DNA from 3 places in the Jeotgalicoccus sp. S0W5 genome. Region 2 is predicted to be linked to each of the others. Evidence: riboswitches for the same ligand, from Rfam matches in the RefSeq annotation. Region 2 holds a riboswitch; each other region holds the start of a gene.
The links. A riboswitch is a leader RNA that binds a small molecule or an ion and turns the genes downstream of it on or off. The one in region 2 is predicted to bind S-adenosylmethionine.
Positions count from the first base shown of each region.

Region 1: another riboswitch for S-adenosylmethionine. It lies ahead of EYB29_RS03465 (methionine ABC transporter ATP-binding protein); the one in region 2 lies ahead of EYB29_RS09345 (5-methyltetrahydropteroyltriglutamate--homocysteine S-methyltransferase).
Region 3: another riboswitch for S-adenosylmethionine. It lies ahead of metK (methionine adenosyltransferase); the one in region 2 lies ahead of EYB29_RS09345 (5-methyltetrahydropteroyltriglutamate--homocysteine S-methyltransferase).

Region 1 covers NZ_SIRQ01000003.1:229,977-238,346, forward strand. Annotated here, with positions in the region: gene EYB29_RS03445 (aldo/keto reductase) at 1-478, shown strand, start outside; gene chrA (chromate efflux transporter) at 523-1,695, opposite strand; gene EYB29_RS03455 (putative RNA methyltransferase) at 1,812-2,666, shown strand; gene EYB29_RS03460 (SprT-like domain-containing protein) at 2,995-3,483, shown strand; SAM riboswitch class I at 3,520-3,622, shown strand; gene EYB29_RS03465 (methionine ABC transporter ATP-binding protein) at 3,681-4,694, shown strand; gene EYB29_RS03470 (methionine ABC transporter permease) at 4,747-5,346, shown strand; gene EYB29_RS03475 (MetQ/NlpA family ABC transporter substrate-binding protein) at 5,346-6,152, shown strand; gene EYB29_RS03480 (aminotransferase class I/II-fold pyridoxal phosphate-dependent enzyme) at 6,152-7,300, shown strand; gene mreC (rod shape-determining protein MreC) at 7,372-8,220, shown strand; gene mreD (rod shape-determining protein MreD) at 8,224-8,370, shown strand, end outside.
Region 2 covers NZ_SIRQ01000013.1:12,251-20,620, forward strand. Annotated here, with positions in the region: gene EYB29_RS09315 (metal ABC transporter permease) at 1-605, shown strand, start outside; gene EYB29_RS09320 (metal-dependent transcriptional regulator) at 668-1,327, shown strand; gene EYB29_RS09325 (Dps family protein) at 1,403-1,858, opposite strand; gene EYB29_RS09330 (Cof-type HAD-IIB family hydrolase) at 2,073-2,852, opposite strand; gene EYB29_RS09335 (hypothetical protein) at 2,870-3,280, opposite strand; gene EYB29_RS11620 (ribonuclease H1 domain-containing protein) at 3,289-3,882, opposite strand; gene EYB29_RS09345 (5-methyltetrahydropteroyltriglutamate--homocysteine S-methyltransferase) at 3,942-5,027, opposite strand; SAM riboswitch class I at 5,119-5,224, opposite strand; gene EYB29_RS09350 (MFS transporter) at 5,383-6,558, shown strand; gene EYB29_RS09355 (MsnO8 family LLM class oxidoreductase) at 6,721-7,677, opposite strand; gene EYB29_RS09360 (DUF3219 family protein) at 7,679-7,960, opposite strand; gene EYB29_RS09365 (hypothetical protein) at 8,049-8,370, opposite strand, start outside.
Region 3 covers NZ_SIRQ01000003.1:686,700-695,069, forward strand. Annotated here, with positions in the region: gene EYB29_RS05770 (DUF2975 domain-containing protein) at 1-461, opposite strand, end outside; gene EYB29_RS05775 (hypothetical protein) at 645-881, shown strand; gene EYB29_RS05780 (NAD-dependent succinate-semialdehyde dehydrogenase) at 916-2,295, opposite strand; gene EYB29_RS05785 (nuclease-related domain-containing protein) at 2,371-3,279, opposite strand; gene metK (methionine adenosyltransferase) at 3,308-4,492, opposite strand; SAM riboswitch class I at 4,588-4,690, opposite strand; gene pckA (phosphoenolpyruvate carboxykinase (ATP)) at 4,901-6,475, shown strand; gene ytkD (RNA deprotection pyrophosphohydrolase) at 6,532-6,990, opposite strand; gene yidD (membrane protein insertion efficiency factor YidD) at 7,065-7,304, shown strand; gene menE (o-succinylbenzoate--CoA ligase) at 7,294-8,370, opposite strand, start outside.

The DNA.
Region 1 (8,370 bases), on a different contig from region 2:
GCAAGGAAAAATTAAAGCGATTGGGGTTTCAAACTTTGATTCCGCACGATTAGTTGATTTGATTATGAATAATGAGATTGTACCTCAGATTAATCAAATAGAACTACATCCATTTTTACAACAAAAAGAAGCAATCAAGGTGATGAAAGAATATGGCGTTCAAGTAGAGTCATGGGGCCCTTTAGCAGAAGCTAAACATGGTATTTTAGAAGAAAAAGAATTACAAGATATCGCACAGAAGCATAAAAAAACCGTTGCACAGGTCATCCTTAGATGGCACCTCGATAATGGTATCGTTATTATTCCTAAGTCTGTAAATAAAGATAGAATGATTGAAAATCTAGATATCCACGATTTTAATCTAGACAGTGCTGATATGAGAATCATTGAAGCTTTTGATGGAAGTCAAAATAAAATTGTGGATCATACTGATATCAATATTGTGATTGGTATGAATAAATCAAAGACACCAGAGTGAATGTAAAATCCCTGAATGCCAATATTGGTATTCAGGGACTTACCTTATAAGAAAGAAATTAATATACCACCAATTGCACCACTAACCACAATGAGCCAAGGTGGAGATTTTAAGTAATTCAACATGACAAATAGTATTGCAGCTAAGGCGAAATCTGCTGGTTGATTAATGGCAGAAGTTGAGATTGGTGTGTAAAGTGCAGCAATTAAAATACCAACCACTGCTGCATTAACCCCCATTACAGCCCCTTTAGTTTTAGCATGATTTCTTATCATATCCCAGAAGGGCAGGCTGCCTAAAATAAGTAAAAATGCTGGTAGGAATATTGCGAATGTTGCAAATAAGCCACCGAGCCAGCCATTCATAACAGTGCCGAGGTATGAAGCGAAGGTGAAAAGCGGTCCTGGAACTGCTTGAGTTGCCGCATAGCCTGCTAAAAATGCCTCTTGTGAAATCCAGCCCATTGGTACAAGTTCTTGCTCTAGAAGTGGTAAAACAACGTGACCACCTCCAAAAACCAAGGAGCCAGCACGATAAAAGCTGTCAAAAACAGATACCCAATAATTTCCCGTAAATTCTCTTAACATGGGTAGTAAGAATAACAATATAAAAAATAAACTTAAACAGATGATAGAAAAAGTTTTGTTAACTGGGAACAAAGTTCTTTTCGTATCAGCTTCATGGTCCTTAAATATTAAAAATCCAAGCAGTGCAGCAATTAGAATGACGCCAACTTGTGTAATAACTGATGGAAAGATAAGTATAATAACAACGGCTAAGAGCGCAATCAGTTTTCGACTTAAATCAGGCGTTAAATTTTTAGCCATGCCAAGTATTGCATGTAAGACGATGACTACTGCAACAATTTTTAAGCCTTGAATCCAAGCTGCATCAGCAATATTGAAGGTTGTTAAAAGACTAGCAAAAATAATTAGTGCAATGACTGAAGGTAAGGTGAATCCTAAAAATGAGATGATACCACCTAAAACGCCACCTCGCATGACACCGACTCCGATACCTACCTGACTGGACGCGGGACCAGGTAAAAATTGAGAAAGTGCGACAAGATCAGCATAACTCTTTTCATCCATCCACTTTTTACGCTCGACATACTCGGTATGAAAGTAACCGAGGTGTGCAGAGGGTCCACCAAAAGAAGTTAAGCCTAATCTTGTGGACACTAAATATATTTCAAGTAATAGCATGAATCGCTTCATTTAATCCTCCTTAAAAACTTGTTTTTGTGTAGAATACCATTTAAAGTTATTGAGTACTATAGAAATTTATATTCTTTTACAATTCATAATGTAATTGAAATAAAGTAGGTGAATTAATGAAAAAGAGAGAAATTGCAGCGCTTGGTTTTCAGAAATTAGAATCGAATCTACAGTGTCCGATTTGTAGTGCTGATTTAAATGTCGTCGATTCAAATCGTTTAGTGTGTGTAAAACGTCATAGTTATGACTTAGCAAAACAAGGCTACGTCAATATGCTGCAAAAACAAGTATCTTCGATGTATGATCAAGACTTATTTGATGCGAGGTATAATATTATATCAGTTCATAATCTTTACAAAATAATTCATCAAAAAGTTGCTGATATAATTAATGCACTTCCAAATGAAAACCGCCTTATTTTTGATGCAGGTTCTGGTGAAGGTTCACATTTACGTTCAATTATAAAACTAGTTGATAAAGATAACACTCATGGTATTGGATTAGATATCTCAAAAGATGGTGTTTTACTCGCGAGTAAAAACTATAGTCATGAAAACTGGGTGGTCGGAGATTTAAGTCGTACACCGTTTAAAGAGAGTAGTATAGATGTAATCTTAAGCTACTTATCTCCTGCGAATTATGAAGAATTTCAACGTATTTTAAAGCCGAACGGCATACTGATCAAAGTTATTCCGGGTAGCAAGTACTTAAAAGAAATTAGAGAAACTTTAGCTGGTGATAGTCAAGAATATGAGAATACGGATACCTTGGAATTAATGAGAAATAAAGTAGATGTTATTTCCGAAGAGAGAATAACATATGAAGTTGAACTGGCTAGCGTCGCTTTAAAAGATTTAATAAAGATGACCCCGCTCGGTTGGCACGTAAGTCAGCAAGAGATTAAAGATTTTACTGAAACAAGCAGTAAAATAATTACTGTAGATTTACACATTATTCAAGCGAAATATTGAAATAACTGTCATTGTAATCTTATCAAACTGCGTTATAATACTGTTTATGGGCTATTATTTGAAATATTTGAGCTTATATTACAAAGATATTACAAACATAATTATTTCACATTAAGGCTTGAAATAACCCAAAGATTAAAATATAATGAAAATATATTAAGAAATACATAACAGAACGACCTATTAATTTATAGCTATACTTCATATTATTAGCTCAATCGTTCTTTGATAGTGCCTTTGGCCTAGATATCATATTATATTATTTATCTGTTAGGGAGACTTCGAGTCTCTCTTTTTTTATGACTATTTATAAGTAGTGGTGAGTAAGGTGGACGAAAAAGAATTATTAGAATATGCAGTAGCATTCTCTAAGAAGCATTTTAATGTGGATTTTAATATTTCACTAAGAATCTCAAATAGAATGACTGCAAAGCTTGGCGCTTTTGTAATTAAGACGAGACACAACAGGGTTATTAACGAAGAGATTGTCATGTCGAAAACCTTTATTGACAATAATCCGAGGCACGTAATTCTTGATGTCCTACACCATGAATGTGTGCATTTTTGTCTATATCGACTAAACAAACCTTACCGAGATCAAGATGATTATTTTAAGAATACACTCAAGAAGCTCAACATTTCATTAACAAGAACCTATAGATACAAAGGCATTTTACATCATTATCAATGTATGCACTGTAATTATAAATTTACTAAACGTATGAAGGGCTATGAGAAGCGGTATGTCTGTGCAGGTTGTCATTCGAGATTTGCTTATCTCGGTCAAAGTAATGAGTCGCCTTATATTGACTTTTAGAATTAAATCATATAGTATTACTCTAAATTGAATATGAAATTATCAAGAGAGATGGAGGGTCGGGCCCTATGAAGTCTCAGCAGCGGGCTTATTTAAGTACTGTGCTAAATCCTGCAGGCATCGGCTTGGAAGATAATCAAACATCGCCATTTGTCTACATGATGAATGGTTTTTTTATTTTAAAGAGGAGGTAGATCATGAGCATAAAATTGGAGAGCGTTTCAAAAACCTATCAATTAAAAGGTCGTAAGGTTGAAGCATTAAAAGAAACATCATTAGAAATTAAATCAGGTGAGATTTTTGGTTTAATCGGATATTCAGGTGCAGGTAAATCTACTCTTGTTAGACTAATCAACTTATTAGAACAACCAACAACGGGTTCTGTAACAGTTGCTGGTGAAGATTTAACAAAGCTCACTAAGCATGAACTCAGACAGAAACGACAGAAAATTGGCATGATATTTCAGCAGTTTAACCTCATTGAATCTAAGACCGTTTATGAAAATATTGAGTTTGTCTTAAAAGCTTCAAAATTTGATAAAAAGAACAGAACAGCCCGTATCAAAGAACTATTGGAACTGGTTGGTCTTGGAGACAAGGCTGAAATTAAATCATCAAATTTAAGTGGAGGGCAAAAGCAAAGAGTCGGTATTGCTCGTGCACTTGCAAATGATCCTGACATTTTGCTTTGTGATGAAGCAACAAGTGCCTTAGATCCAGACACGACTAAGAGTATTCTTAAATTATTGAATCGAATCAATAAGGATTTAGGTATTACGATTATCGTTATTACTCATGAAATGGAAGTCATCAAAGAGATTGCAGACCGGGTCGGTGTAATGTCTAAAGGCGAAATTTTAGAAATGGGTCATACTTACGATGTCTTTAGTCATCCTAAGCATGAAATTACTAAAGACTTTGTTCAAGAAATTTATAATTTTGAAGTCCCTAATCAGTTTAAGGCAACGCGTGAGAATCAAGTGATTACAATACAGTTTCTCAGTGAAAATGCAGAGGAAAATTATCTCAACAAACTCTACCGTAATTTTGATTTAAACATAAGCATCTTAAATGGACGTATTGAATACATTAAGGATCAACCACTTGGTTTTTTAATGTTCCAAGTGACTGGTAAAGAAGAAGAAATTAATAGACTGAAAAGTCATATTGACCAGACGAACGGCATAGAAAGGGTGGGTTACATTGGATAGTTTCAGTCAGTTATGGCCAATTTTATATAAAGCATTACTTGAGACCGTACAAATGGTTTCTATTTCAATATTTTTTGCAGTGTTATTAGGCTTACCACTTGGTATCCTTTTATATATTACACAGCATCCACTCCTTTTTAGAATTAAATCTTTAAACAGTGTTCTTGGATGGGTGATGAATATTATACGGTCATTCCCTTTCATTATCTTAATCGTTGCGATAATGCCTTTTGCAACTTGGTTAGTCAATGATTCACATGGGCCAGTATTTGCAAGTGTGGCCTTATCAATAGCTGCAGTACCACTATTTGCCCGACTCGTTGAATCTAGTTTCAACGGTGTTAAGGACGGAGTGATTGAAGCGTGTATTGCTGGTGGCGCTTCAATTTTCTTAATCGTTACGGATGTTTTGTTACCAGAAGCGAAAAAGAGTATTACCCAAGCGATTACGCTAACAATTATTTCAATTATTGCTTTCTCAGCGACTGCAGGCGTTGTCGGTGGTGGTGGTGTAGGTGACCTAGCCATACGCTACGGTTATTACCGTTATGACACATTAACGATGATTGTGACAGTGGTTGTCTTAATCATTATCGTACAAATTGTTCAGTGGGTCGGCGACCGACTTGCAAACAGAGCGGAGGATAAGTAATGAGAGGTATTATAACATTTTTAATTGGTACACTTTTTGTCATCGTTCTAACAACAGTTTTACTCCATGAGGATGAAGGTGAAGTGATTACTATTGGTGCATCTAGTGGACCATTTGCTGATATGGCAACCTATGCTTTAAAACCAGTACTGGAAGATTCAGGTTATTCAGTTGAAGTTATTGAGTACAGTGACTATATTCAACCCAATAATGCTCTAGCCAATGGTGATATTGACGCGAACCTCTTCCAAAATGTTCTCTTTATGGATAGTTATAATGAAGAAAATAATACTGAATTAAAGAATATCATTCAAGTACCTACGGCGCCCATGGGGCTATACAGTGGAACATTCGACAGTATAGAAAGTATTACTTCGGGAAGTGAAGTGGCTCTGCCTTTAGACCCTGTTAATGCTTCACGAGGTTTCTTAACTTTACAAGATGCTGGCCTCATAACTATTAGTGAAGATGCTGATATGTTTGCTATTGAAGAAGCAGACATTATTGATAACAAGAAAAACTTAGAATTTATCTTCCAAGATGCTGGTCAACTTCCTAGAAGTGTCGATCAGATTGGTCTGTCTCTAGTGCCTGGGAACTTTGCACTTGCGAGTGATATGAAGCTAGAAGATGCTTTGTCATTAGAGAATATGAACGAATATTTTAGAAATCAAATAGTGATTAATGGTGAAGACGCTGGTAGCAAAATGGAGGAAGACCTTATCAATGCTGTAGAATCAGACGAATTTAATGAAGTCATTGATGCGGATTTCCAAGGTTTCGATAAACCAAAAGAGGATGAATAATGGCGAGTGATTTATTGAATAGTTTAAGTCCGAGCTACTTTTCTAGCATGATGAACAAAAAATTAGAAACAGGGGAAAAACCACTCTTAAATCTAGCAGTGGGTATCCCTGATGGTCTAACACCAAAAGTTATTACTGATGCTGTTAAGGTTGCGATTGATAAGGAAGAAAACCAAAAATATGGTGCTTTTCGTGGTAAAGAAGAATTGAAAACCAGTATTAAAAACTTTTACAAGAGAACTTATGATGTCGATTTAAATGATGAGAATATCGCAATTTTATTTGGTACTAAAAACGGCTTGGTTAATTTCCCACTCGCACATTTAAATCCTGGTTCTGGAATTATGTTGCCAAACCCAGGATATGCCGATTACATTACAGCTGTTGAATTAGCTGGTGCAAAGGCCATTGATATGCCTTTACTTGAAGAAAATGATTATCTACCAGATTTCGATGCCCTAGAAAGAGAACTTAAAGAGACGGATTTAATTTATTTAAACTATCCTTCTAATCCAGTCGGTGCAGTTGCAACAAAAGAGTTTTTCGACGAAACAATTGATCGCTTCAGAGGTACGAATGTAAAGATTCTTCATGATTTCGCCTATGCAGCATTTGGTTTTAACGAACAACATCCGAGCATATTAACGAGTGATAAAAATCTTGAACAATCCATTGAAGTCTACTCACTGTCAAAAGGATTTAATATGTCAGGTTATCGTATAGGATTTGCTGTCGGCAATAAGGACATGATTGAAAGCATTAATAGATTCCAAGATCATACAAATGCTGGTGTCTTTGGTGTCACTCAGGATGCAGCAGTGGCAGCCTTAGATCATGCAGATGAACTGATACCAAAACAAAATGAAATCTTTAACAAGAGAAAGACATATATTAATGAAGCTTTAAGTGCATTAAATATTCCAATTCAGCATATCGACGGGGGTATCTTTGGTTGGATTAAAGTACCGGACGGATTTACAGGTGAAACATTCGTTGAGTATTTATTAAAGGATCAGTCGATTTTGACTACGCCGGGTATTCCATTCGGTAGCCGAGGGACGTATTATATTAGAATATCTTTAGCCGTAGAGGATTCGATATTACAAACTTTTGTCGACAGGCTAAAAGAGATTAAAAATCTCTGGTAAGTTTAGTGCTAGTCCCTTATTAAATGTGTTATTATTTATTTCAGATATATTTTATTGGGGGCGGACGGAGAGTGACTAAGTTTTTTAATAGAAACCGCTTGCTCATCGTATTATTTGGGATCATTGTTTTGATTGCCTTAATAGGGTTTTCATTAACAGACCGTAGTACGACGACAAAAGCTGAACAATTTACTGGCGATGCGGTCGCAACTACACAAGAAACCGTTAATGCACCATTTGGTTTTATCGGCAATATATTTTCAAATTTTTTTAATATGTTTGGTGCAGTTGAAGAGAATGAAGAATTAAAAAAACAACTAGATATGTTACCGCAACTACAGGCGGATAATGAGCGGTTAACTGAAGAGAACCAAAAGCTTCAAGAAGCCCTAGACGTTAGTTCTAATATGGATTATGAAACAATTAATGCAAATGTCATTTCAAGGTCCCCTGACCAGTGGTTAAACTCTTTTACTATTGATAAGGGTGAGAAAGATGGTCTAAAAGAAGGTATGGCTGTATCGACTTCTAAGGGATTGATTGGTATTGTTAATAGGGTGAACGGTGGTTCAGCCTTTGTGGAGATTATTTCATCCAATGCGTCTCAAAATAACCTATCTGTAGAGGTCAAACATGGTGACGAGACAGTTTATGGTAACATTAGAAATTTTGATACAGACAAAAATGTTTTAGTCATCGAAAACATTAAAAATCAGGTAACGATAGAACAAGGTGATGAGGTCTATACTTCTGGATTAACAGGTTCTTTACCTGAAGGTATTGTAATCGGTCAGGTAGTAGAAGTAGAAAATGATGAGTATGGTCTGAGTCAAAATGCTTACGTCCAAATGAACAGCGACTTAAATGACGTGGATACGGTGTTTGTTTTAAAACGAGATCCTGAATCATTGGAGGACTAAATCATGCAGATGATTGTCATCTTCATCTTGGGAATTATACTCATGTACATCGATATGACATTTACAGCTTTTAGTCCCATGATGTTGTTTGGTGTTGAGGTATACTTTGTACCTAAGTTCTTATTTATGTATATTTTACTTCTCACTATT
Region 2 (8,370 bases):
AAGCCGATGCTTCAATCGGCATTGTCTTTACAGCTTTATTTGCAATTGCCGTCATTTTAGTGTCGAGATATGCAGATGACGTGCACTTAGATATCGACGTCGTCCTTATGGGGCAAGTCTTATTCGCCCCCTTAAATCGCATCGATATTTTAGGTTTCAGCCTACCCTATGCACTTGTTCAATTATCGATTATTTTACTAATTAATATCATCTTCGTTCTCTTGTGTTACAAAGAATTAAAAGTCACAAGTTTTGATCCAATATTCGCTGCTGTTTCTGGCTTTTCGGCAACATTGATCTACTACATTCTGATGTCACTAGTTTCTATTACAGCAGTAACGGCTTTTGATACTGTTGGTTCAATACTCGTCATTAGTTTCTTTACGGCCCCGGCCATGACTGCTTATTTAGTTTCCAAAAGACTATTTAGAATGATTTGGCTCACACTGATTATTGCGGCATTCAATAGTATAGCCGGCGGCATATTTGGGTATTTCACGGACACTTCTATATCAGGTAGTGTTGCAACGGTTTCATTCATCACATTTATACTAGTGTTTATGATTCAAAAATTCACTTTAAGCCATAGAAAACCAGTAAATTAAATTTGCCTGTTTCATAAAGTTTCTTCATAATTAGACATGAAACTTGTGAATGGAGGGTAACGATGAGCCCAACTAAAGAAGATTATTTAAAAGTGTTATTTGAACTTGGTGCTTGGAAAATACAAGTACCTAATAAAGAGATTGCAGAACGGTTAGGCATTTCACCACCGACTGTCACTGAAATGATGAACAGCCTCGTAAAAGCAGGCTGGGTCACATACATTCCATATAAGGGCAGCATGTTGACCGATGAAGGTGCGAAATATGCAAAGAAGCTCATTCGTAAGCACCGTCTTTGGGAAGTGTTTCTCGTGAAAAATCTTAACTTTGAAAAGGACGAAGTTCATGATGAAGCAGAGCTACTAGAGCATTCAACGAGTGATCTCTTAGCAGACCGCTTAGAAGCGTACTTAGATTATCCAAGTCATTGTCCCCATGGCGGTGCAATCCCCTTAGATTTAATGGAGAAACAAGAGAAAGTGTCGATTCGTCTGTCTGATGTTGAACTTAATCAACCAGTCAACATCGCACGAATGCTTAATGAGGAAAAACTCGTTCATTACTTCCAACGTGCCAATCTAAATGTAGGCGATCAGATTAAAATTTATGAGGTGGATAAAACACTCGATCTCCTATTCATTCACAACATAAGTCGTGATGAAAACGTTGAACTCAGTCAAACCATTGCACAATATCTCTTTGTTGTTATTGAGGAACAATAAAAATGACCGGTGCGTTAGAATTCTAACGCACCGGTCTTCTATATCATTTCATTAGAGCATGTACCCTAATAAACATTACTCACCTAAATAAGATTTAAGCATCCAGTTGTTTTTCTCAACATCTTGAGCAATTGCGATGAACATATCTGCTGTACGATCGTCACCAGCATCTTCTGCTGTTTTAACTGATTGATTTAATTCTGCAGATAATACTTCGAAGTCTTCAGTTAACTGTTTAACCATTTGTTTAGCATCAAGACCATATTCGCCTTCTTCAATGCTAGACTCTTCTAGTGATTCTGTAAGTTTAGCAATTGGCTCTCCACCTAGAGTAAGAATTCTCTCTGCTAGATCGTCTACATATACTGCTGTTGCATCGTATAACTCTTCAAATTTAGCGTGTAGTGAGAAGAAATTAGGTCCTTTAACATACCAGTGGTAGTTGTGTAATTTAGTCCATAATACTGTGTTGTTCGCTAATTGCTTGTTTAATACTTCGATTACTGCTGTTTTTTCTGTAACTTGTGCCATTATAAAATCACCTTTCTCTTATATAATAGTATGAGTTTGCGCAACTACTTATTTAGAATCATTATTATTTATAAACTTATTATAGCAACAATAGAATACTTAATCAAGCTCTATTTAGAATTATTATAAATAAGGCTTTAGAAGACTATTCTATCTCGCTAACAATAATCAATACCCCTACTAAATTAATATAAACATTAAAAAAATGACTGATTTATATTAAACCAGCCATCTTCAAACCTTCTACTAAGCCGTTGTCGTCTACGTGACGGGTTTGATATCGACTTACTCTTTTTGCCTCATCAACAGCATTTCCCATAGCAACACTATTTTTAACTAAGCTAAGCATCTCTACATCATTCGGTCCATCTCCAAATGCATATACCTGTTCTAAGTCGACACCCATTTTCTCTATCAACATTTCTATTCCTTTAGCTTTAGAACCGCCTTTAGGTATGACATCTGTAGCAAATTCATGCCATCTTAAGAAGTAAACATCATCATAATTGTTTTCATACGCTTCTTCTTCGCCATCGGTACAAAACAACAGCGCTTGATGAATATCATTATTATGGTAGTATGCCTGATCTTCTGTCACCTCGAAGTTTAACTTCAATGATCCGATGCCACTTTGAACATGTTTATGTTCTCTCGTGCTCACTCGTAGATCGTTCTCATCACAATATGCAATTGGATGATCATTTTTATAAGCTTGTTTAGTCAGTGCATCAAGTGTTTCATCCGAAATTGGATTCTCATAGATAACCTGACCTTCGTAGACAATATATTGACCATTGTAACTAATGTATGTTTCGATACCTAACATTTCTCTTAACTCTTTAAACATAAACGGACCACGACCTGTCGCAATTGCAACAATATGACCTTGTTCTCTGAGTTGTATTACAGCATTTCTAGCATCTTCAGGCACTTCTTTAGAAGTGTTATATAAAGTTCCGTCGATATCAAAGAATATCAATTTCTTATCTGTCATAAGGCACCTCTTTTGATTTAAATAATATACATATTCGATAAAATAATCACTGCAGCAATCAGTACAAGCCAAATTGCAATCATAAACAGATTCGCCTTATCGTAAAAAGCAGTATACAAGAGAAAATCCGTCATGATATTTAAAAGTAATTGTAAGATGATTACTAAAACTAAAGCACTAAGGCCTAAAGTGATATTTCCCGAGAAATATAAGATGATTGAAGTGATATAAACTAGGGTCATTACAATGAAGAATATTCTTTCTTTTTTCACTAGATTTAACCGCATTATCTTCGCAATCGTTTCTTCTTCATCATTAAAGTATCGTCTTTCATCGAATGAAAAATGAATTCTATCTTGGTCAAAAAATGACGTTGTCGCAAATTTAATTAATAGTCCTGCAACTAAAACAAATAAAAGTATATGCATAATTTCTCCTACTGACTTACAGCTTGTTTAGCGAGTTGGTCTGCAAGGTCGTTAAATTCCACACCTGTATGTGCTGCCACCTTATAGAAATGAATATTAATCTTCTTACTATATTCGTGCATCGTTTTAACATAATTTTGAGTGACAGAATTCTTCGCTCTCCACTCTTCATTATACCATTTTTCTAATCCTGCATAATCGTAGTGCACATATATATCACTATAGTCATGTTGAATCGCCCACTCTACTGCATAGAGAATACCTGCTATTTCTGCTGTTACGTTCCAAAGATTGACTTCAGGGTCGACCTCAGTCGGTTCACTCGCTTGGTGAATCACACGATCGTCCACTATAAACACCGCACCAAAGCCTGCCTTTTCACTTCTTTTGTCATAACTACCATCCACATAAGTCACAAGGGCACCTTTAGGAATATCTACTATTTCATTTTTTAAATTATCTATATAATTCTCAGCTTCTTGTCTTGTTTTAAATGATTTGAATTCTGCCCCACTATAACCTTTAACTGCTTTTTGACAGTCCGGCCAATTAGTGAAGATGCCTGTTTGATGTCCTTTACGCACTGCATAATATTTCGCCATAACGATACTCCTTTAAATATATAAAACCACTCATGATTGTACCATGAGTGGCAGTTTCCTTATAATAATTCGTCAGCAAGTGCAATGACGTAACGTAATTTTTCCCACTGTTCTTCCTCAGTTAAAACATTTCCGTGGTGTGTTGAAGAGAATCCACATTGTGGACTCAAACGAATTTGTTCTTTAGGCACATAATTGGTCGCTTCTTCAATACGCGCTTTGATCACTTCTTTATCTTCTAAATCACCACTTTTTGAAGTCAGTAAACCGAGCACAACAGCCGGGCCACCATCAGGAATTTCTTTTAGAGGCTCAAAATCGCCTGAACGATCATCGTCATACTCTAAAAAGAAACCATCAACATTTTCTTTAGCAAATAAGACAGGTGCAATCTTGGCGTATGATCCTTCAAATGCCCAAGTTGAACGGTAGTTTCCTCGACATAAGTGAGTAGTAATTACCATATCTTCTGGTTTCACTTCTAGGGCGCCATTTACAACTCTTAGAGCAAGATCTATAAGTTGTTCGCGGTTATAACCACTCTCTTGATACGGTTCTTCTTCAGTATTTAGTCTTGCAATATAAACATCATCTAACTGTAAGTATCGACAACCGACATCATAGAAGGCCAAGATGGCATCCTGGTAAGCTGCAATAATGTCATCTGCATATTCTTCAATATCCGGATAGATTTCCTTATTACGTACACCATAGTTGAAAAATTGGTTAGGTGAAGGAATCATTTGTTTTGGAACAGCTCTGTCTCCAACGATTTCCTTAAACAGGATAAACTCTTTCACGTGTGGATGGTTTTTATCGAAAGAAATCTTACCGATGTTTCGGATATTATAGGCTTCTGTCTTCATGCCATTGAATGAGTAACCTTCTTCAGGGATATAGCCTTCAAAGCCACCAACATGTTCCATAAAGTCAGTGTGCCAAAAACGTCGGCGGAACTCGCCATCCGTAACAGCCTTGAGTCCGACTTCAATTTGCTTATCCACAACTTTTTCAATTTCTTCTGTTTCTATTTTAAATAATTCGTCCTTACTGATATTACCTGCTTCAAAGTCTTTTCTTGCTTGATGTATTCTGACAGGACGTAATAAACTTCCGACGTGATCTGCTTTAAATGGTGCTGACATGTAATAACCTCTTTCAATATTGTTTTTAAATAAATAAAATCCCCTTCTATCTTGTTTAAGATTTAAAAGAGGAGTGCTTTACATGTCCATCTTCTCATCTTTAAGTTACAAGAACTTCAAGGAATTAGCACAGTACCCCTAAGGGTCCGCTGCTGAGGTATCGACGGGCCTTTTCCCTCCACCTCTCTGGATAAGAATTTTATTTATTTAATTGAATATTATATTAGCACTAGACATAATATTCTGTCAAATAACTTATAAATCACTAAGTGAAAACACTTTCTTTATATATAATATAGACTTTGTTTTTAATGTGTAATAGTATATCTCTTATGCTTTTAGTAAGGAGGTTAATATGAAGAATCAAGCTTCAAGACAACTTGTCATTACAATTTTTATGATCGGTGCCTTTGCAGTCGGCATGACAGAGTATGTCGTTACCGGTTTATTAACACAATTTGCTGCAGATTTAAACGTTGAAGTCTCTACAACCGGTTTACTTCTAAGTGTTTATGCACTCAGTGTTGCTGTGTTTGGTCCGGTGATTCGATTATTAACGTTGAGATTGGCTCCGAAATTACTCTTAATAATTTTAATTTCTATATTTATAGTTTCTAATATTGTTGCCGCGACCGCACCAAATTTTGAAGTACTACTATTATCGCGTTTGTTATCCGCTTCTATGCATGCGCCATTCTTCGGTGTCATGATGAGTTTAGCGATGGTAATTTCTCCACCAAATAAGAAAACCGGCGCGGTTGCCCTAGTGAATGGTGGACTCGTCATCGCAGTGATGCTCGGTGTACCATTTGGTTCATACATTGGTGCCTTGTTAGACTGGAGAATCGTCTTTTGGATCATCGTTACCCTCGGCATAATCAACTTACTTGGTCTAATATTATTTACACCAAACTATAAGACAGGTGAAGCACCGAAAATCTCTAGTGAATTGTCAGCATTAAAAGATAAGAATGTCATCATGTTAATGGTTACGATTATTTTTGGATACTCAGGTGTATTTACTGCTTATACGTTTTTAGAACCTATGTTAAGAGACATTGCTGGTATGGGAGACTTTGGGGTCACTTTTAGTATGCTAATGTTTGGTACTTTTGCAGTCATTGGCAACTTTTCGTCTGGGCGAATCCAACCCGGAAAACTAACTGGCGCAGTTACTTTGGTTATTCTGTTCTTAGCCATCGTCTTATTCGGTTTAACATTTATGTTAGAAGTTCCATATCTTTCCTACCTTGCCGCTGGACTATTTGGCTTAGGCACATTCGGAATTTCTCCAATGTTGAATTCTAAGATTATTTTTGCAGCCGTTACCGCACCCGCTTTAGCCGGAACTTTGGCCGCTTCAGTTTTCAACCTTTCAAACTCAATCGGTGCATCACTCGGTTCACTTTTATTGACTAACGGATTTTCATACCGTGAGATTACCTTCATTGCCGGTGGTATGTTAGTATTTGGCGCTTTATGCATGGTCGCCACTCACTTCATAGAAGATAAAAGCCGCTTTGAAAATTAATGTTTTATAATATCTCTATAGCTATCGGCTCTCTGTCGTGGTCACAGCGGGCCGTTATTTACTTTTCGGCTCTCTGTGATCACTACAGCGGGCCACCCGCTATCATCAACATCACAAAAAAAGCGTTGAACTCTATAAGGTTCAACGCTTTTCTTAATTATTTTACATCACTTCAGCAATTCTTTTATAACTATTAACCTTATCAGTAAAATCATGTGTAATCGTCACTATCATTAACTCATCAACACCGTAAGTTCTTTGATATGCCATCAACTTATCCCGCACAAAATCAGCATCTCCTATGATGACATTGTCACGGACCTTATTGAGCTCAGCTACTTCTTCCTCGGTCAATTCAATTGCTGAAACTTCATCAAATGAAGGTATGCCAGAAAATTCTCGCCCAGTTGATTTTAAGGCTTGATTGACCAAATAAGGTCTCGCCATTCTTTCTGCTTCCTCATACGTTCCTCCACAAAAAGCGTTGACCGTAACTATGATTTCCCCTTTATTGCTATCTGCTTTATAGGTCGATAGTACTTCGCCTGTTGACTGACCACTCATAAACTCCCCATAGCAGTAATTCAACTGATTGTCTCTTGCAAAGATCGCACTTTTTTCACTGGTACCGAGCATCCACATTTTGACTTTATGCTGGCTATCTGGCATAACCTTCAAGTTTTCTCTCTTATTCATTAACAATGCTTTTAATTCACTGACTAAGTCTGGCATCTTAAAGACATGCCCAAGATAATTATCACTTAGTGCTTCAGAGGCAACGTTATCTCCGCCCGGGGCACGACCGATACCGACGTCAATCCGATCACCATGAAGTACGAGCAGTGTATTAAAAGTTTCAGCTACTTTTAATGGTTTATAATAAGGCAGCAGTGTTGCACCGCTGCCTAGTCTAATCTCTTTAGTTATCATCCCGATTGCACCGAGCGTTACCTCCGGTGCACTTGAGGATAAACCTTTCATTCCATGGTGTTCTGCTAACCAAAACCGAGTATACCCTAATTGATCAGCAACACTTGCAAGTTTCACAGTATTACCCAGTGCTTCTTCTGCTGTCATGTGTGTTGAAATTGGTGCCTGGTCTAATATACTTATACGCATATTAATCTATGACTTTCAAAGTAATATTATACTCTCCAACATTATCTTCTTCATACAAGTTGTCTAGAGATGTTGAGAAGTTAACAATCTTCGCTTCGAATTCTTCATTATCATTCCCTGGAATTCTTACACGAAATTGTTCTTGATACAAGTGTTTTGATAAGTAGTGATAATCTTCACTCGCCACATCGAAAACGATGTTTACAGTACCCTCTTCTTTATCTCTAACGAGTTCTTTTACATCTAAAGTTAAGTCATCGAGCATGATTATATCGTACGCCATTCTATTCCATCCTTTCAATACATTAAAAAGAATAATAACATTACAACTATTCTTTTACTATTAAAATGCATACCCTTTTCTTATAAATTTAACCTTCTTTAGTCTTATCTTCAACAGGATAATTATACTGTTTTAAACGAGAAATAAACTGCTCATGATTTAGATGAACATGATTCAATTCTCTAAGTACTTCATCTCCATTTAAAAATTTAATTACAGTGATAACATCGTTCTCTATAGTGATATTTGTAATATCTTCTTTTATCAACACGTTTTCACCACGTCTAAATTTAATAATTATCCCACTTTCTGAGATATGAAGTTGATAATACTTATCTCCTTTGTCTGCCTTGAAGATAAAACCCATGACCAGGGCAACTAATACAATAATCGCTATGATGTAGGCACGA
Region 3 (8,370 bases), on a different contig from region 2:
AAAGTGGATGAAAAATAAGTTAATAGTGTTTCCATTAGTGATAATAATACGAAACTATAACCGATATACTCAATGTACTTGCTGTTTTTGGGAACAAGGATATCCCCTTTACGTAAATTATTCAACCATCTATTTAAGAAATAGATAATTAGAAACATCGGTACGATACTGAGTGTTGAAACAAATGCAGTAATAACAAGTAAAGTTTTGTCTAGAGTCACGGATGATAGTAAATCATCTGTAATGGCGAGTGAAAACCCTTCTCCTTCAAATGTAAAATTTGCGGGTATACTGCTCAAAATATTCATTAATGAATCGACGGGTACCATAATAAGTACGAAACTTGCGACTAAGGTTGCCAATGTTGCGATACCTACAAGTATTAATGCGATTAGCGAGATGACATACACAACAGAAACTAGTGCTTTAAAGCGCTTGTGTGAAACGATTTGATTAGTCATAATATACCTCCTGTTTTTTTGGTAACTTAAATATACAACAAAATTTAACTTAAATCAATATATTTTTAATGTTTATCATTAAATAATTAATTTTATTCGTGTTATATAATTAATTTATTGCTATGCTAAGCGTTTATTGAGAAAATAAAAGTAACATAAGTATACGCTTACAAAGGAGCTTTCATGAATAAAGAAAATATTAACCGTCTCATTTATATGTACATATTAGTATTTGTAGTTATCGTCATTGTTCAAATTATGTTTTTAGATGGTATAAACTGGGCAAGTACCATTGTCATGCCAGCCCTTGTTGCTTTACTCTCACTTGGCTTTCGTTCAAATGTGAAAAAAGATGAAGAAATTGCGCGTAAAGACGAGGCAAACTACAGAAATAAGAAAAACAAAAGGAACGAATCTTAGTATTTTTACTAAGATCCGTTCCTTTTACTATATTTTACAAATTAATTGAGGTCACTTTTGTTTCAGTGTAAGGTTCTAAACCTTCAATTGCACCTTCTCTACCGACGCCACTTTCTTTTAGGCCACCAAATGGAATATTTGCAGCACTAGGTGCACCGTTATTCCAACCGAGCACCCCGAAATCTAAGACATCTGTTAAATACACACCCGTCGCATAGTTTTCAGTGAAGTAATATGCAGCTAAACCAAATTCTGTACCATTTGCCTTGGCCACTGCCTCATCTAAGTTACTGTAGCTTTGGATCGGGGCAAGTGGTCCAAAAGTTTCCTCTTTCATACACAACATGTCATCGCTGACATTAGAAAGGACTGTGGGTTCTATGAAGTAACCTGCTTCTTTATTACCTTGTCCACCAGTTTCAACTTTCGCACCTTTACTGATCGCATCTTCTAATTGATTCATGACCTTATCATAGCCATCTTCATCAATTAAAGGCCCAATTTTTACTCCGTCTTCCATACCATTACCCATTTTTAACTCTTTAACTTTTGCTGTAAGTTTTTCTGTGTATTCTTCTAGAACATCTTCGTGAACATACAGTCTATTTGCACAGACACAAGTCTGTCCCGAGTTCCTGAATTTGGAGGCAATCGTACCTTCTACAGCTTTGTCAATATCTGCATCCTTATGAACAATTAATGGTGCATGTCCTCCTAGCTCCATCGTTACATTTTTAACAGTTACAGATGCGTCACTCATTAGTTTTTTACCTACTGCTGTTGAGCCTGTAAATGTGAGTTTCATAATCTTATCAGATTTTGTAAATATCTCACCAGCATCTTTACCAGAGGCATTGACGTACTGTATTACACCTTTGTCAAAACCTGCTTCTAATGCTAAATCAATAAATTTCATTGCGGATAATGGTGTCGCACTAGCCGGTTTTACAATAAAGGTATTTCCCGCTGCTACTGCTGGAGCCGCTTTTCTGGCCATCATTGCAACTGGGAAGTTCCATGGTGTGATTGCCGCAACGACACCAATCGGATGGCGCGTAACAACGATACGGTTGTTTTCTTTTGAAGAAGGTACTGTACGTCCATATATACGTTTAGCTTCTTCTGCGTAATATCTAATATAACTGTTTGCATAGTCGACTTCACCCAGCGCTTCAGTTAGCGGTTTTCCGCCTTCTTTCGTTACAAGTTCTGCAATTTCTTCTTTATTTTTATCAATTTTGTCAGCCCATTTAAAAAGTAAATCGGCTCTTTCATAGGCAGTGAGTTTCTTAAATGATTTAAAAGTCTCATCTGCTAAGTCTATTTTCTTTTCTATATCATCTTGACTATCTTTCTGCACTTTCCCAATTTCTTCTCTTGTTGCGGGATTAATTACAATAATTTCTTCTGACATTGTTTTTCCCTCCAAAAATAAAATCGTCCTATAAATAATTATAGGACGATTATTTTCAATTTACAAAATTTAAGATCACAGGCTCTGTTCTAAAATTGCATCTGCAATTTCATCTAAGTCTTTAACCGTGTATTGGAATCTGCCATGGAAAACATATTTCAAGAAGAATGCTTCTAGGTCTTCTTGGCCGACAATTACACGGATTGATGGATCTTCTGAGTAGTTTGTAATTGAATAGTTACCATTATCTTTAGGATTAAAATATATAATCGGTACGATATCGTATTGTAATTTCAACTTGTTTTTAAGCTTCTCTGCAGTAATCTTCGTCTCATCGATGACACCATTATAATGATTAACAGATACGTTTTTCTGATCTGCCTTTTCGAAGATTAATGTTTGTTCTCGTTTCTTATCTAGATCGAGTAAGTCGAAGAATGATTCTACATAAGGCACTGTTTCAAATTGTGCTTCATTCACACCATGTAAAATGTGTCCACTCCAATACTTAGAATCAATCAAGTAGATACCTGTACGTGTTAAAACTAAATGGTCGATTTTACGTGTATTCGTATAATTTCGTGAAGGTAGGAATACATTAGATAAGATAATCATATCGGATTCGCGGATTTTCTCATCTTTGACCAACTTATCTTTTAACTGAATCAAAGCTAAGTCTGTTAAATATTCACCTTTGTCTACTGAGAACTGATGTAAACTTGATAATTTGTTATCGAGTAAAGTCGTATCATTATAATACTTCTCATTTAAATTCGATAATTCTTTTTTGTGCTCAAGTCTTTCTGCTTCATGTTCACTTTCGTACTTCTGTACTAAAGATTCTTTTTCCTTAGCGTGATTGTTTTCAACAACTTTCACTTGATTGCGATGTTTAAAGTAATAAACTAAAAACCAGATTACTACTATAAGAAGAACGACAGCAATCGCAATAAAAATGGGATTAGTAAAGATTTCCGTGTTCATAACATTCCTACTTTCCAACAGTGCTCACCTAGCGATTTCTTAATAATTCTTTAAGCGCATCGACCTTATCTAATCTTTCCCAAGGTAAGTCAATGTCCGAACGCCCAAAATGGCCATAGCTTGCAGTCTGTTTATAAATTGGCTTTCTTAAGTTTAACATATCTATTATTCCATCTGGTGACAAATCAAACAGCGCTCTAATGACTTCAACAATTTTATTTTCATCATATTGTCCCGTTTTAAATGTATCAACAGAGATAGATACTGGTTGAGATACACCAATTGCATATGCTAATTGGATTTCACACTTATCAGCAATACCACTCGCTACAATATTTTTAGCAATATAACGGGCTGCGTAAGCTGCTGAACGGTCCACTTTTGTTGGATCCTTTCCAGAGAATGCACCACCACCATGACGTGCATATCCGCCGTAAGTATCCACTATAATTTTACGACCCGTTAAGCCAGCATCCCCTTGTGGGCCACCGATTACAAAACGACCTGTTGGATTGATGAAGTATTTAGTTTCATCATCTAAAAGATGTTCAGGTACAACTGCTTTAATCACATGCTCTAATAAATCATCATATATTTCAGAAGCAGGTATGTTCTCATGATGTTGGGTTGAGATAACAATCGTATCTACACGGAGCGGCTGACCCGCTTCATCATATTCAACTGTCACTTGGGACTTACCGTCTGGTCTTAAGTAAGAAATCGTCTTATCTTTTCTTACTTCTGTTAGACGTCTTGAAATTTTGTGAGCAAGTGCAATTGGTAAAGGCATAAACTCTTTCGTTTCGTTCGTTGCAAATCCGAACATTAGACCTTGGTCACCTGCACCAGTTGAAACCCCTTGTGATTCTCTCGTTTCAAAAGCATTGTTAACACCAACCGCGATATCTTCTGACTGTTCATCAATACCAGTTAATACTGACATCGTCTTATAATCAAAACCATACTTAGCATCCACGTAGCCTATTTCCTTAACAGTTTCACGAACTGTCTTAGGAATATCTACATAAGTCTCAGTACTGATTTCCCCTACAATTAAAGCAAGTCCTGTATTAACTACAGTTTCACATGCCACTCTCGCATATGGGTCACCTTCTAAAATCGCATCCAAAATCGCATCAGAAATCTGATCTGCAATTTTGTCTGGGTGTCCCTCTGTGACTGACTCTGATGTAAATAACTTTCTTTCTGACATTAAAATTCTCCTTTATAGCTAAATTAGCTATCTCCTAAAGCAAAAAATAAAGCCTTATTCTCCACATAAACATAGAGAAAAAGGCTCGCCCTTTTCCCTTATCGCTCAGAATTACTCTGCATTCTTTAGCACCTTTCTTGAAAAGGAGGTTGCTCTGGCTTCACAGGGTTTGATCCCTCCACCACCTCTTGATAAGAGATAACTTAGCTATATATTACAATATTGATATGTGATAATCAAGATTTAGACCAAATCAAACTAATATAATAAGTTAAATTTATTTCTTAAATTAGAAATGTGCATCATTACTTATAGATGTACTCTTATTATAGTGTTATCGTAAAAAGTAATGTGTTATACTAATTTCTAAATAATGCGTTTTAATTCAAATATTTTTGGAGGCGAATCATGGTTAATCACAAGAGTTTAATCGAGGACTTAGTCGCTAAATCCTCAACACACAAACAACTATCAAACAGTGAACTAGTAGAGGCTTCTTTACGACGTGGTGAAGCTACATTAACAAACACTGGTGCCCTGCGTGCTCAAACTGGTGAATATACAGGCCGTAGCCCTAAAGATCGTTTTGTCGTAAAAGATAGCGTATCTGAAAATAAAGTCGATTGGGGAGAAGTTAACCAACCGATTTCTGAAGAAATATTCGACAATTTGTTTGAAAAAGTGACTACATACTTAAATGAAAAAGAAGAGTTATTTGTTTTTAATGGCTATGCTGGTGCTGATCCTCAGACTCAACTAAAACTACAAGTTGTTAATGAATTTAGTTGGCACAACATGTTTGCTAAAACTATGTTTATTCGTCCTGAGACTAAGGAAGAAGCATTAGCAATCGACGCTGAATTTACAATTGTCTCTGCACCAACTTTTAAAGCAGATCCTGCTGTAGATGGTACAAAATCAGAAGTATTTGTACTCGTTTCCTTAGAGAAGAAAATTATTCTTATTGGTGGTACTGAGTACGGTGGAGAAATGAAGAAATCCATCTTCTCTATCATGAACTTCTTATTACCTGAACAAGGTGTAATGAGTATGCACTGTAGTGCAAATGTCGGTGAGAACAAGGACGTTGCACTATTCTTCGGTCTATCTGGTACAGGTAAGACGACGCTCTCTGCAGATCCTGAACGTGATTTAATCGGTGATGATGAGCACGGCTGGAATGAAGATGGTGTATTCAATATTGAAGGTGGTTGCTATGCTAAAACAATCAACCTATCAAAAGAAAAAGAGCCCGAAATTTTTGAAGCAATCAAATTTGGCTCTGTTTTAGAAAATGTTGTTATTGATGAAGAAGGTAATCCGGATTATGATGATGATGCATTAACTGAAAACACACGTGCCGCTTACCCACTTAACCATATCGATAACGCACGTATTCCATCAGTTGCAGGTCACCCGAAAACAATTGTCTTCCTAACTGCAGACGCATTTGGTGTATTACCACCTATCTCTAAGTTATCTAAAGACCAAGCAATGTATCACTTCTTGAGTGGATTTACATCGAAACTTGCAGGTACAGAACGTGGTGTCACGTCTCCACAACCAGTATTCTCAACAGGTTTCGGTTCACCGTTCCTACCATTACATGCAACAGTCTATGCAAATATGCTAGGTGACTTAATTGATAAGCATGATGTTAACGTCTACCTGGTTAACACAGGATGGACTGGCGGAGAGTACGGCGTTGGTAAACGTATGGATCTCAAACACACTCGTTCTATGGTTAGACGTGCAATCAGCGGTGAATTAGAACTTGGTGAATTTGTTAAAGATGATGTCTTCGGATTATCTATCCCTACTGCTGTCACAGGTGTTCCTGAAGAAATTTTAGCGCCTGCTAATACTTGGGAATCAAAAGATGCTTATAATGAAAAAGCAGAAGCACTTAAAGATCAATTCATTGAGAACTTCAAAAAATTCGGTGAAGAATCTGCAGAAATTGCAGCTAAAGGCGGATTTTAAACAATAATTAGATACAAAACGGACCCAACAATTATTCTTTGTTGGGTCCGTTTATTTTACTGACAACCATGTTCTCTTACTTCATTATATAGATGAAGAATACATTCATCTTTTAACAATTCGCTTTTATCTTCATCATCAATATCTTCTATTTGTGTGACTAACTTAGGTCCTAGTGTTTCCTGATAATCTTGTAGTCCATCCAAGCGTTCTATGTTACAACAGAATGCGGCTTTACTAAAGGTATCTTCACCGTCATTTACTGTGTATGTTCCAACGAAATGTAAGTTTACTACCAAACCACCTGTTTCTTCATACAGCTCTCTTTGAGCTGCTTCAACAAGTGATTCTCCTTGTTCAACTTTACCACCGGGAAATTCTAATCCTCTTTCTTTATGATGCGTCAACAGAAACTGATTATTAAGTTTAGGAATAATTAGCACATGATCTGTCTGATCGACATACTCATATTTTAAGGTAACATCGCGTCCTTTAAAGTCTTTAAATGTTTTCATTTAAACTCCTCCCCTTGCAGTCTACGTATTATCGGCCTACAATAACTGTACTACTATTAAAAGGTGATTGACTAATGAAAAAAATTCTAATCAGAGCAGTTCATTTCTATCAAAAAAATATTTCCCCCATGTCACCGCCAACTTGTCGTTTTTACCCGACTTGTTCAAATTATGCAATCGATGCTATAAATGAACATGGCGCAATCAAAGGGTCGTACTTAGCAACAAGGCGTATTCTTAAATGTCATCCCTTCCATGAAGGTGGGTTCGATCCGGTACCAGTAAATACAAAGAAGAAAAAATCTAAATCTTAGTATCATCTTTCAATACCTTTTCATCTAGGTCTAGAAACATATTTCTATTAATTGTTCTAGATATCTTTCCAGTTGATGTTAATTTAATCTCATCAACATAGTGTATTTCTCTTGGAATTTTATACTTCGCTAAATGCTCATAAAGATGATTTAATAGACGGGGCTTATCTACAGGTTCTTCTAAAAGTAAAACGGGAACCTGCCCCCACTCGTCATCATCTTTTTTAATAACCACACAGCGATTCACTTCATCAAGCATATAGACAACATCTTCTATTTCTTTCGGATAAATGTTCTCGCCACCACTAATAATTAAATCATTACGACGATCAAGAATATAAATGTATCCGTCATCGTCAATACTCGCGACGTCTCCTGTATTGAAATATCCATCTGTATGATTCATATCTGCATTTAAGTATTCTTTAACGACAGAGTCTCCTTTAATTAGGAGTTCATGGGTTGATTCATCTAGCTTGATTTTAGTCGCAGTAGTATGAATATTCCCCACTGTACCATTTAGAATGTTTTTGTCATTGGAGGATATTTGAACAATCTGAGAGCAAGTTTCAGTCATACCAAATGAATTATAGACAGGTAATCCTTGGTCGATTGCTGTTTTTAACAATTTAGGTGTTGTACTCGCCCCACCTAACAGTATGCCTTCAAGGCAGTGTTTACCTTTAAATTTTAATAAGCGTTTTAGCATCACAGGAACCATTGAAGTATGGCTAACTTTTTCATTTTCTAAGATTGACCACACAGATTCAGGGTCAAATTTATTAACTAAAATTAAAGTACTTTGACTCATTACAGTTCTAAACATAACTGACAATCCTGAAATATGAAAAATTGGATTGACCATCATCCATACACTGTCTTCATTATAATTCATTTCATTCTGGCAATTATTATGTGATGCCTGGTGATTTCCATAGGTTTGTGGGACCGCTTTTGAACGCCCTGTGGTACCTGAAGTAAACATAATGGATAATATATCATCCGCATCTGGTTGATTCACCATTGCAGTTGCTGATGGCAAGTCATACAGCTCATCAAAATGAAT